2 regions of the Cronobacter turicensis genome follow, and region 1 is predicted to be linked to the other one. Evidence: predicted binding sites of a transcription regulator. Region 1 holds the regulator's gene; the other holds the start of a gene.
What was found. Region 1 encodes Fur, which represses iron uptake genes when iron is present. Its sites were predicted from a motif close to ATAATAATGAGAACNACTATCAA; they were not measured.

Region 1 (5,728 bases):
GGCCCGGTGATGCCGTTTTTCGCACGGTCTTCGGCGATCGCCTGCGCGATAGCCAGAATGTGCGGCTCGTTAAAGCTATGGCGCGCGGCGCTGCCGCGGTGGCCCGAGGTACCGAACTTCACCGCGTGTTCCGCATTACCCGCTTCCGGCTTCAGCACGTAGTACTGCGCGGTCAGCTGGGCGACGTTGATTAAATCACTCTGTTGTGCAGGCTGTCCCGCACGGTTATCGACTGCCATGGCCTGGTCCTTCTGACGCAAGAGTTAAATGGTGCCGCAAACCTTCTCAATCAATTCCGCCGGGAACTGCATGGTCTGCATGATGTGTTCGATCATGCTGCATTTGCGGCCTGTATTCGTATTCGTGATCACCCAGTACGGGGTGCCCGGCACGTGGCGGGGCTTCGTCTGGTTGCCACTTTGCAGCAGCGTTTGCTCATCACCGGCGAAATAGACGCGGGTACGGCCATGTAATGACTCGGTCGCTTCGGCAAACGCGTTTGCATCCAGTGAATAGAGTGTAGACAGCACCAGCATAAAACGATTGACCGCGCGTTTTTGTTCGGCGTATTCATCCGACAGCAGTAACTCACGCATGGCGCGCACGCGATCGCGGGCCGGGTTTACCGGTTTTTCAGGCTCAGCGGCGGGCGCGACGATGGCGGAAGTCTCTGCTTTGGCTGGAGTAGCGGCTAACTGCGAGGAGGCGGAAAATTTCAACATGCGCCGTAAAATGTCGGACGCGCTTTCGCCAATATGCAGGGTGTGGCTGGCAATGTAGCGATACAGCTCGTCATCAACTTCAATCGTTTTCATCTTAATCCAGTGCGATATCTTTTCTGAATACAAGTCGTTGGGATTATAGAGTTAAAACCCAACAGCGGATAGCGTCAAACCAGGAAGGCCGCAAAAGTCGGAATTAACTGGAACCTTGCAGCCGGGCGGCAGAATGGTCAACATGATAACCTAACCTGTCAGTCGCCAAAAAAGAACTTTGCCATGAAATTAAATACCCGCACGCAATCTGCGCAACAACCGACTCAAAATACACCGATTGTGTTCATTCACGGGCTGTTTGGCAGCCTGGATAACCTGGGCGTGCTGGCGCGCGAGCTGGTGGAAGATCATGACGTTGTACAGGTAGATTTGCGCAACCACGGGCTTTCCGGGCGCAGCGAGACGATGGATTACCCGGCGATGGCGCAGGATATTCTCGAAACTCTCGACGCGCTGGGGCTGGAAAAGGTGATTCTTATCGGCCATTCGATGGGCGGCAAAGCGGCGATGGCGGTGACCGCGCTTGCGCCGGATCGCATAGAAAAGCTGGTGGCGATTGATATCGCGCCGGTGGATTATCAGGTGCGCCGTCACGATGAGATTTTTAACGCGGTGAACGCGGTGAGCGACGCGGGCGCCACGTCGCGCCAGCAGGCGGCGGAAGTTATGCGCCAGCACATTAGCGAAGAAGGCGTGGTGCAGTTTCTGCTGAAATCGTTTGTCGAGGGCGAATGGCGCTTTAACGTGCCGGTGCTGTGGCGTCAGTATGCGCGTATCGTCGGCTGGGAGACGGTGCCTGCCTGGCACGGCCCGGCGCTGTTTATCCGCGGCGGCGCGTCGCCTTACGTGGAAGAAGCGCACCGCGAAGCGTTGCTCGCGCAGTTCCCGCAGGCCCGCGCGCATGTGATTGCGGGCGCAGGCCACTGGGTGCATGCCGAAAAACCGCAGGCGGTGCTTCGCGCAATCCGTCGTTTTCTGGAAACTGATTAAAAACAGACCGACCGGCGCCGTCCTGCGCCGGATGCGTTGGCGCGCTTCGCTGCCTCATGTATGATGGCGCGCTGAAATACCGCCGGGCTCCGCCACGGCAGCCTGTTTCCCCTGTCTATACTCATACCATGGCAAAAGAACAAACGGACCGCACAACGCTCGATCTCTTCGCGGATGAACGCCGTCCGGGCAGACCGAAAACCAACCCGCTGTCGCGCGACGAACAGCTGCGCATCAATAAGCGCAACCAGCTTAAGCGTGACAAAGTTCGCGGGCTTAAGCGCGTCGAGCTGAAGCTGAACGCCGACGCGGTAGACGCGCTGAACCATCTCGCGCAGGCGCGCAATATCAGCCGTAGCGAGCTGATAGAAGCGATGCTGCTCGCTCAGCTGAAAGCCTTGCAGGAGTAAGGTCTGGTCTGATTTTTACCCAAAAGGACGGGGCAATGTAGCAGAGAGTGCACCCGGCGCCTGATACCGTTTCCGCACCCTCTTTTGTTCTGCTATGATTGCCCTATCTGTGGGCGTTATGCCAGCACCATCACATTTAGATTCAAGAGGTTATTCTTCTTATGGCAATCGTAGGCATCTTTTTCGGCAGCGACACCGGCAATACCGAAAATATCGCAAAAATTATCCAGAAACAGCTCGGGAAAGACGTTGCTGAAGTGCATGACATTGCTAAAAGCAGCAAAGAAGATCTGGAAGCATTCGATATTCTTCTGCTTGGCATTCCGACCTGGTATTACGGCGAAGCGCAGTGCGACTGGGACGATTTTTTCCCGACGCTGGAAGAAATAGATTTCAACGGCAAGCTTGTCGCGCTCTTCGGCTGCGGCGACCAGGAAGATTACGCTGAATACTTCTGCGACGCGCTGGGCACCATTCGCGACATTATCGAGCCGCGCGGCGCGACCATCGTTGGTCACTGGCCGACCGAAGGCTATCACTTTGAAGCCTCCAAAGGTCTGGCGGACGACGATCACTTCGTCGGTCTGGCGATTGACGAAGACCGCCAGCCTGAGCTGACCGCAGAACGCGTTGAAAAATGGGTCAAACAGGTTTCTGAAGAACTGCATCTGCAGGAAATCATCAACGCCTGAGATACATGGCGCGGGCGGATGTCCGCGCCGTTTGATAGATAAAAGCAATGAAAATAATTGCTACAAATTTTTAACTTTCCCTCGCTAAGCTGTACAATGGCTTCCTTAATTATCAGGCCCTCCACGTGAAAAACGCTGGCTGGTCCACGATTTTTAAGCTCTTTTTTGCCGGACGCTTGCGGTTTTCATTTAGGCATGTCAGTTCTATAATGAGACGCATTCATCTTCGGCGTATCCGATGTATCGCTTCCTTCCGGAGCGAGTCGTTAAGCAACAGGACAGATTCCGCATGACTGACAACAATACCGCATTAAAGAAGGCCGGCCTGAAAGTCACGCTTCCTCGATTAAAAATCCTCGAAGTGCTGCAGGAACCGGTCAATCATCATGTCAGTGCGGAAGACCTCTATAAGCGTCTGATTGACATGGGTGAAGAGATTGGCCTTGCCACGGTCTATCGCGTACTTAACCAGTTCGACGATGCCGGCATCGTCACCCGTCACAATTTCGAAGGCGGAAAATCCGTTTTCGAGCTGACGCAACAGCATCATCACGATCATCTGATTTGCCTCGATTGCGGCAAAGTGATCGAGTTCAGCGATGACTCCATTGAAGCTCGTCAGCGTGAAATCGCAACGCGTCATGGCATCCGCCTGACCAACCACAGCCTCTATCTGTACGGGCACTGTGCGGATGGCGACTGCCGCGAAAATGAACACGCGCACGAGGCTGGCGGCAAATAACGTTCGCCACGCTGCATAACCCAGGCCGACATCTGTCGGCTTTTTTATTCTCTGAAAACCTTCCCCTGAAAATACAAATGTATTTTTTTAGATAAAAATAAAATTTATGGTGTTTTAATACAGCGCACAATGCTTAATTAAGCTACTTATATTTTATTAAATGGAAATTCAGAAAATATAAATATCTTTACCGGTCAATCGTTTAGACGTAAGATTACCCCTGTTCTTCCTTTTATCTCCCCTGCCCCTTATTGCAGCAATAAAAAAGCATCCATTAAGATACAGCAACGATTTAATTCTATTTTATATAAGGTAACCAATATGGTCTTACCCCCTAAACCGCTTGCTGAGATTTACCGTATCGCGGATATTTTCAATAGCTACGGTAACTGGTCTCGCGCAGAAAAAAATACGCTCATTCCCCTGCGGGACGGGGAGATCTGCATCATTCGCGGTGGTCAGTTCTCTCTGATGCGCCAGAGCGACCGGCTGCTGCTGGAAAAAAGCAGCGCGCCTTCCGTTCTTGGTCTCGCCAGGAATTTAGGTAAATCCCAATTCGCAAAATTACAGGCTGATTCTGAATGTCATTATCAGTTAATTCCTTTTGATTATTTCATGCAGGAAATTGAAAAAAATCACTGCCAGTTACATCTGCTTATTTTGTCCTCATGGATTATTAATATACTTTGCTATCGCGAAGAAATCATGATCGGTAGAAACAGCTTCAGTATGATTAAAGCGAATATCGATTGCCTGGCGGCGATGGATGAGTTCATGCGTAACCGCATTAACGTGGCGGATTATATTGTTAAAAAAACTAATCTTTCCCGCAGTATGGTGATGAAAACCCTTTCTCAATTACGCAGCGCGAAAAATATTGAAATCAGTAAAGGCAAGCTGGTCGCGGTTCATCATCTGCCGGACACGCTGTAACACGCACGGCGCCCCACACAACAAAGCCAGCCCGGAGGCTGGCTTTTTATTACGCCGGGTTACAGCTGTACATTCTCCACACGGCTGTAACGTTTGCCGTCGCTGCTGACGCTTCGCACCTGCACCGCGCCTGCGACGCGTGGCGGCTTCGCGGCGTCATAACGCTGCCAGCGCGCGCCGCCGTCGGTGGAATACTCCATTGCGACGCCAGGCAGGCTGATGTTCATCCGCAACACGCCCTCTTTAACGCGCGCGCCGGGCACCGGTAAACGGAACTGCACGCCCGCTTTTTCAAGCTTCGGCAGTTCGCGGCTGCCGGTCAGGTTCGCAAAGCGCGTCCAGTCGTCGTGCAGCGCTTTCACATCCACCAGATGCGTTTCGCCGCCTTTATATTCGCGACCCGCCTGATAATCCTGCTCCCAGGCGGCGCGATGCCAGGCGCGCTCCGCGACGGCCAGCAGACGCGGGTACATCATGTACTCCATCTGCTTATCGGTGCGCACGACTTCGCTCCAGAGCTGCGCCGAGAGGCCATACGCGCCCGGCCACGGCTTGTCGGATTTGGCGCTGAATGCATTGCCATCGCGATCAACGGAAGTCTCTGCGTTTTGCGGCAGGTTATCTGGCGCGAAGCTGAAAATCTTGCGCTCGTCGCTAAAGCGCGTGCCCCAGTAATAGCCGCTCTCCGCCGGATTCACTTCGTTCGGGAAATCGAGATAGACGTAGTCCGGGTTAGAGACCACGACACGAAAACCTTTATTCGCCCAGTCGTTCACCGTATCAAAGCCGCCCCAGTAGAGCGTATCCCAGAAGTTGACGTTGACGTGCGAGGTAGCAAACGCGCTGACGTCTTTCGCATCTTTTAGGCCATCCTGCCACGCCTGCATGGTGTCGATGCCGTGGGCTTTGACGAGCTTACTGACTTCAATACCAAAGTAACTGGAAAGATGGTCGACATCAGTCACTACGCCGTCCTGCACCATTTTCTGGCATACCGGCGAGCGCGCCCAGGGCTTGTCCTGACGGCTCTGGTCGATAATCCCCTTTCCGGCCTCTGGTTTCGCTTTGTCCGTATAGCCCGCCCCGAGGTAGATATTTTTGGCCTCATCGCCGCCGAAATGCCAGGTGCTGAGCGGTTGTCCGGCCTCTCTGTGCATCTGCTGGATCTCGCCAATCACTTTATCC
Region 2 (5,728 bases), 2.0 Mb from region 1:
GCGCCCATGGTTTCGAAGAAGCGGCGAGTGGCGGCAATCGCGGCATCGATGCGTTCATCGTCGCTGCCCTCAGTAATATTCCAGACGCGCTCTGCGTATTGCAGCAGTTTGGCGCGCTTCTCATTGCGCTTCTCGTTCCAGAGCGCCGGCAGCACGACCGCCAGCGTCTGGGCGTGATCCAGGCCGTGCATCGCGGTCAGTTCATGGCCGAGCATATGCGTCGCCCAGTCCTGCGGCACGCCTGCGCCGATAAGGCCGTTCAGCGCCTGGGTGGCGGCCCACATCAGGTTGGCGCGCACGTCGTAGTTTTCCGGCTCGTTCAGCGCCTTCGGGCCCTCTTCGATAAGCGTCAACAGGATGCCTTCCGCGAAGCGGTCCTGGATTTTGGCGTTTACCGGATACGTGACGTACTGCTCCACGGTGTGAACAAAGGCGTCCACCACGCCGTTCGCCACCTGACGCGGCGGCAGGGTGTAGGTGTAAACCGGGTCGAGAATGGCGAAACGCGGCTGAACATACGGAGAGTGGAATGCCTGTTTGTCGCCGGTGGCGCGACGCGAAACGACCGCGCCTTTGTTTGATTCCGAGCCGGTCGCAGGCAGCGTCAGGACGGAACCCATCGGGATGGCGCTGGCGATTTCACTGCCGCGGGTTTCGAGGATATGCCACGGATCGCGCGATGACGGATAGTGCGCGGCGGCCGCGATAAATTTGGTGCCGTCGAGCACCGAACCGCCGCCGACGGCCAGTAAAAACGTCACTTTTTCTTTACGCACCAGGTCAACGGCGTTCATTAGCGTCTCGTAAGACGGGTTAGGCTCAATGCCGCCAAACTCCAGCACGTCGAGGCCGTTCAGCGCGCTATGCACTTGATCCAGCACGCCGGTTTTTTTGACGCTGCCGCCGCCGTAAGTCACCAGTACGCGGCTGTCGGCCGGAATGAGCGCGCGCAGCTCGCTGATGGCGCCTTTGCCAAAGGCGATATGGGTCGGGTTATGGAGGTTAAAGTTGTTCATCGAATACTCCTCAGGGAAGAAACGTCACGCAACGGCGTGGAAGGTTGAAGACTATTCTCGGCGCGGGAGCGCGCAGCCTCAATGCTCATTCCTGCCTTTCTCTTGCCCATTTCTCTTTGACTCTGGAGAAAACCATTTTTTTTGCGCACACTGAACGCCGGATTAAAGGGCGAACGGGAGCCGCTGTTCATGAACCGCGATGCAGTGTGTCGGAATATCACCGATGAGATTAAACGACTAAAAGAGAAAGAAAAAACGCTGAGTTTTTTGCCGCCGGAGGTGCGCCTGCTGTACGGTACGACGCCCGGCGCGCGCACGCCGGTGATTTATCAGCCTGGCATCATATTTCTCTTTTCCGGCTATAAAACGGGTTATCTCAACGATAAGGTTTTCCGTTACGATCCGCGTGAATATTTACTGCTGACAGTGCCGCTGCCGTTTGAGTGCGAGACCTTCGCCACGCCTCAGGAGCCGCTCGCGGGCATCCGCATTAATATCGATCTGCTCCAGCTTCAGGCGCTGGTGATGGAGATTGGCGAGGATGACCACTTTCGGCCCGCGCCCTGTTCCTGCGGGATTAATTCCGGCGTGCTGACCGATGAGATTCTCTGCGCCGTCGAGCGGTTGCTGGAGGTGCTGGAAACGCCGCTGGATGCGCGCATTCTGGGTAAACAACTGGTGCGCGAAATCCTCTATCACGTATTGAAAGGGCCGGGCGGCGGGGCGCTGATGGCGCTGGTAAGCCGCCAGACGCATTTCAGCCTGATAAGCCGCGCGCTAAAACGCATTGAAACGCGCTACGCCGAAAGCCTGACGGTGGAGCAACTGGCGGCGGAAGCCAACATGAGCGTGTCGGCGTTTCACCATAATTTCAAAGCGGTAACCAGCACCTCGCCGCTGCAATACCTGAAAACCTGGCGGTTGCAGAAAGCACGGCTGCTGATAGCGCATAACGGCATGAAGGCCAGCGCGGCGGCGATGCAGGTGGGGTATGAGAGCGCGTCGCAGTTCAGTCGTGAATTTAAACGCTATTTTGGGGTGACGCCGGGAGAGGATGCCGCGCGCCTGCGCGCGCTGTCGTGAGCGGAGCCTGCGCTCCGCCGGGAAAGTCTTAGTGCGCTTTTTTCTTTAATACCACCAGCAGCGCGCCGAGCAGGCCAATCACCAGCAGCGCGATGGGCAGGATCATCAGGAACGTCATCACCTGATCTTCATGGCGTTTCACGAGCGGGATCATGCTGAGCGCATAGCCAAAGCCGGTGACCACGCCGACCCAAATCACGGCGCTCAGCCAGTTGAAGATCTGGAAGCGGCGGTTAGAAAGCCCGGAGATGCCCGCCATGGTGGGCAGCAGCGTGCGCACAAACGCCAGGAAACGGCCGCTCAGCAGCGCCAGCAGGCCGTGACGATCGAACATGCAGGTGGCGCGGTGATGATATTTCGCCGGTAATTGCGCAAGCCAGCCGCGCACGATGCGGGTATTGCCGAGCCATCTCCCTTGTACGTAGCTCAGCCAGCAGCCGAGGCTCGCCGCAGAGGTGAGGATCACAAGCGTCGGTACAAAATCCATGACGCCCTGGGCTATCATCGCGCCCGCCAATAACAACAGGCTGTCGCCCGGCAGAAACGACGCCGGCAGCAGACCGTTTTCTAAAAACAGCGTGGCAAACATCACGCACCAGACAACGCCAACGACATGCGGGTCCGCCAGCGCGGCAAAATCGTGATGCCAGAGCGCAGCGATAATATCCTGGATAACAGCCATGGGAGATCCTGTGGAACAGCGGAATTGCCCCTATTGTACCCTTAAATGTATCGCCGCATCTGCACTACAGCTTCAACAAACCCTCTCTTTTCCTGGGATAAGTCGTTTTTTTTTCACTTCAGGCGATGCGACGGAAGGCTTCGTCCAGATCGGCGATTAAATCTTCCACGTTTTCGAGCCCAATGTGCAGGCGCACCAGCGTGCCGCTAAAGTCGACGCCGCCCGCCGGACGGATCGCCGCGAGCTCCTCCGGTTGGTTGGCGAGGATCAGCGATTCATAGCCGCCCCAGGAATAGGCCATGCTGAAGTGCCTGAAATTATCGAGATAACGCGCCAGTTCCGCGTCGCTCAGTCGTTTATCGAGAATAAAAGAGAAGAGGCCGCTGGCGCCGCTGAAATCGCGCTTCCAGAATTCATGGCCTTTACTGCCCGGCAGCGCCGGATGATTCACGCGCGCCACCTGCGGATGCGCCGCCAGCCACTGCGCCACGCGCAGACCGCTTTCATGATGCTGGCGCAGGCGCACCGCCAGCGTGCGCAGGCCGCGGCTGGTGACATACGCCGTATCGGCGTCCGCCATCTGGCCCATTAAATAAGCGTTCTCGCGAAGCGTCTCCCAGCAGCGGGCGTTAGCTACGGCGGTGCCTATCATTGCATCGGAGTGCCCCACCAGATATTTGGTGCCTGCCTGTATCGAGATATCGACGCCGAAATCGAGCGCCTTAAAGAGAATGCCCGCCGCCCAGGTGTTGTCCATCATAATAATGGCGTCCGGCGCGACGCGACGCACCGCCGCGACAATCGCGGGCACGTCATGCACTTCCATCGTGACAGAACCAGGCGATTCCAGAAACACCACTTTGGTGTTGGGCTGAAGGTGCTGCGCGATGCCCTCGCCCGCCAGCGGATCGAACCATGTGGTCGTGACGCCGAATTTCGTCAGAATTTTGGTGCAGAAATCCTGGGTCGGCTCATACGCGCTGTTGGTCACCAGCACGTGATCGCCTTGTTCGACAAACGCCAGAATCGTATTGGCGACCGCCGCCGCGCCGCAGGGAAACAGCGCGCAGCCTGCGCCGCCTTCCAGCTCGCACATCGCCTCCTGAAGCGAAAAGTGGGTCAGCGTGCCGCGCCTGCCGTAAAACAGTTCGCCCTGCGCGCGCCCGGCTGTGGCCTGCTTCTTCGCGTCGACGCTGTCAAACACCAGCGATGACGCACGCTGAATCACGCTGTTCACCGAGCCTTGCGTGTAACGTTTTGCGCGTCCGGCCTGGATCAGCGCCGTCTCAATGTGTTTGTCGGTCATGGATTTCCCCTGTCTGAACGTCTGGATGTCTAAACCTACGTTACCACGGAAAATCGCCGCCGCCTCGCGCTGATTTCGTTATGATGCAAAAGATGAAAAAACATCATCTGAACGCCTTTCCTGTCTGAGCGCAAAGAAAAAAAAGCGGCGCTGGCGCACCATGCAAATACTAATGAGAACTACTATCAATTCGATGTCATTTTGATATCATTGTGAGCAGTTTTGTGACTTTCGTCCTGGAGATGCACAGTGGGAAATAATTTGATGCAGACGGATCTTTCCGTCTGGGGCATGTATCAACATGCCGACATCGTAGTGAAAATCGTCATGATTGGCCTGATTCTGGCCTCCGTCGTAACCTGGGCGATTTTCTTTAGCAAAAGCGTTGAGCTGTCAGGCCACAAACGCCGCCTTAAGCGCGAACAGCAGGAGCTGGCTGGCGCCCGCACGCTGGACGACGCGCGTGAAATGGCCGAACGTTTCGGCCCGAAAAGCCTGAGCGCGCGTCTTATTGAAGAAGCGCAGAATGAGCGTGAACTGTCGGCGGGTTGCGAAGATAACGAAGGCATTAAAGAGCGCACCGGTTTTCGTCTTGAGCGTCGCGTCGCCGCGGCGGGGCGTCACATGGGGCGCGGCAACGGTTATCTCGCGACCATCGGCGCGATTTCGCCGTTCGTCGGACTGTTCGGCACCGTGTGGGGCATCATGAACAGCTTTATCGGCATCGCCCAGTCGCAGACCACCAACCTCGCGGTCGTGGCGCCGGGTATCGCCGAAGCGCTGCTCGCGACGGCCATCGGTCTTATCGCCGCTATCCCGGCGGTGGTTATCTATAACATCTTCGCGCGCACGATCGGCGGCTATAAAGCGACGCTCGGCGACGTGGCCGCCCAGGTGCTGCTGCTGCAAAGCCGCGATCTGGATCTTGAGGCGAGCGCGCACGCGCAGCCGGTGCGTACTGCTCAAAAACTGCGTTTAGGTTAATCCTATGGCGATGCGTTTTAACGAAAATCTCGATGATAACGGCGAAATGCACGAAATTAACGTCACGCCGTTTATCGACGTGATGCTGGTGCTGCTGATTATCTTTATGGTGGCCGCGCCGCTCGCGACGGTTGATGTGAAGGTGAACCTGCCGGCGGCGTCCAGCGAGCCGCAGCCGCGTCCGGAAAAACCGGTTTATCTGTCGGTGAAGGCGGATAAAACGATGTTTATCGGCAACGATCCGGTGACGCGGGATTCCATGATTAGCGCGCTCGACGCCCAGACCGGCGGCAAGAAAGACACCACGATTTTCTTCCGCGCGGATAAAACCGTTGACTACGAAACCATGATGAACGTGATGGATACGCTGCATCAGGCGGGCTATCTGAAAATCGGGCTGGTCGGCCAGGAAGTGACGAAGGCGAAGTAACGCTTAAGCCTTCAGGCAAAGAAAAAGCGCGGCCTGTGCCGCGCTTTTTTATTGTCCCGAATGGGGGTTAGCTCAGATGTTCGCCGCCGGTCACGCCGTGAACCTCAGCGGTAACGTAGCTTGACTCCTGGCTTGCCAGATACACATAAATCGGCGCCAGTTCAGCCGGCTGGCCTGCGCGCTTAAGCGGCGTCTGCTGGCCGAACTGCGGGATTTTCTCCTGCGGC

Region 2: exbB (tol-pal system-associated acyl-CoA thioesterase) is a predicted target of Fur. The motif match lies at 4,254-4,276, and genes of this name have one in related genera.

Annotation. Positions count from the first base shown of each region.
Region 1 is NZ_CP165997.1:2,991,806-2,997,533, forward strand. It holds gene pgm (phosphoglucomutase (alpha-D-glucose-1,6-bisphosphate-dependent)) at 1-239, opposite strand, end outside; gene seqA (replication initiation negative regulator SeqA) at 264-815, opposite strand; gene ybfF (esterase) at 999-1,766, shown strand; gene ybfE (LexA regulated protein) at 1,895-2,176, shown strand; gene fldA (flavodoxin FldA) at 2,338-2,868, shown strand; gene fur (ferric iron uptake transcriptional regulator) at 3,158-3,610, shown strand; gene AB8W27_RS14280 (helix-turn-helix domain-containing protein) at 3,932-4,543, shown strand; gene AB8W27_RS14285 (beta-N-acetylhexosaminidase) at 4,603-5,728, opposite strand, start outside.
Region 2 is NZ_CP165997.1:616,066-621,793, forward strand. It holds gene yqhD (alcohol dehydrogenase) at 1-1,016, opposite strand, end outside; gene AB8W27_RS02960 (AraC family transcriptional regulator) at 1,206-2,099, shown strand; gene yghB (DedA family general envelope maintenance protein YghB) at 2,128-2,781, opposite strand; gene metC (cystathionine beta-lyase) at 2,900-4,087, opposite strand; gene exbB (tol-pal system-associated acyl-CoA thioesterase) at 4,337-5,071, shown strand; gene exbD (TonB system transport protein ExbD) at 5,076-5,501, shown strand; gene AB8W27_RS02985 (SDR family oxidoreductase) at 5,569-5,728, opposite strand, start outside.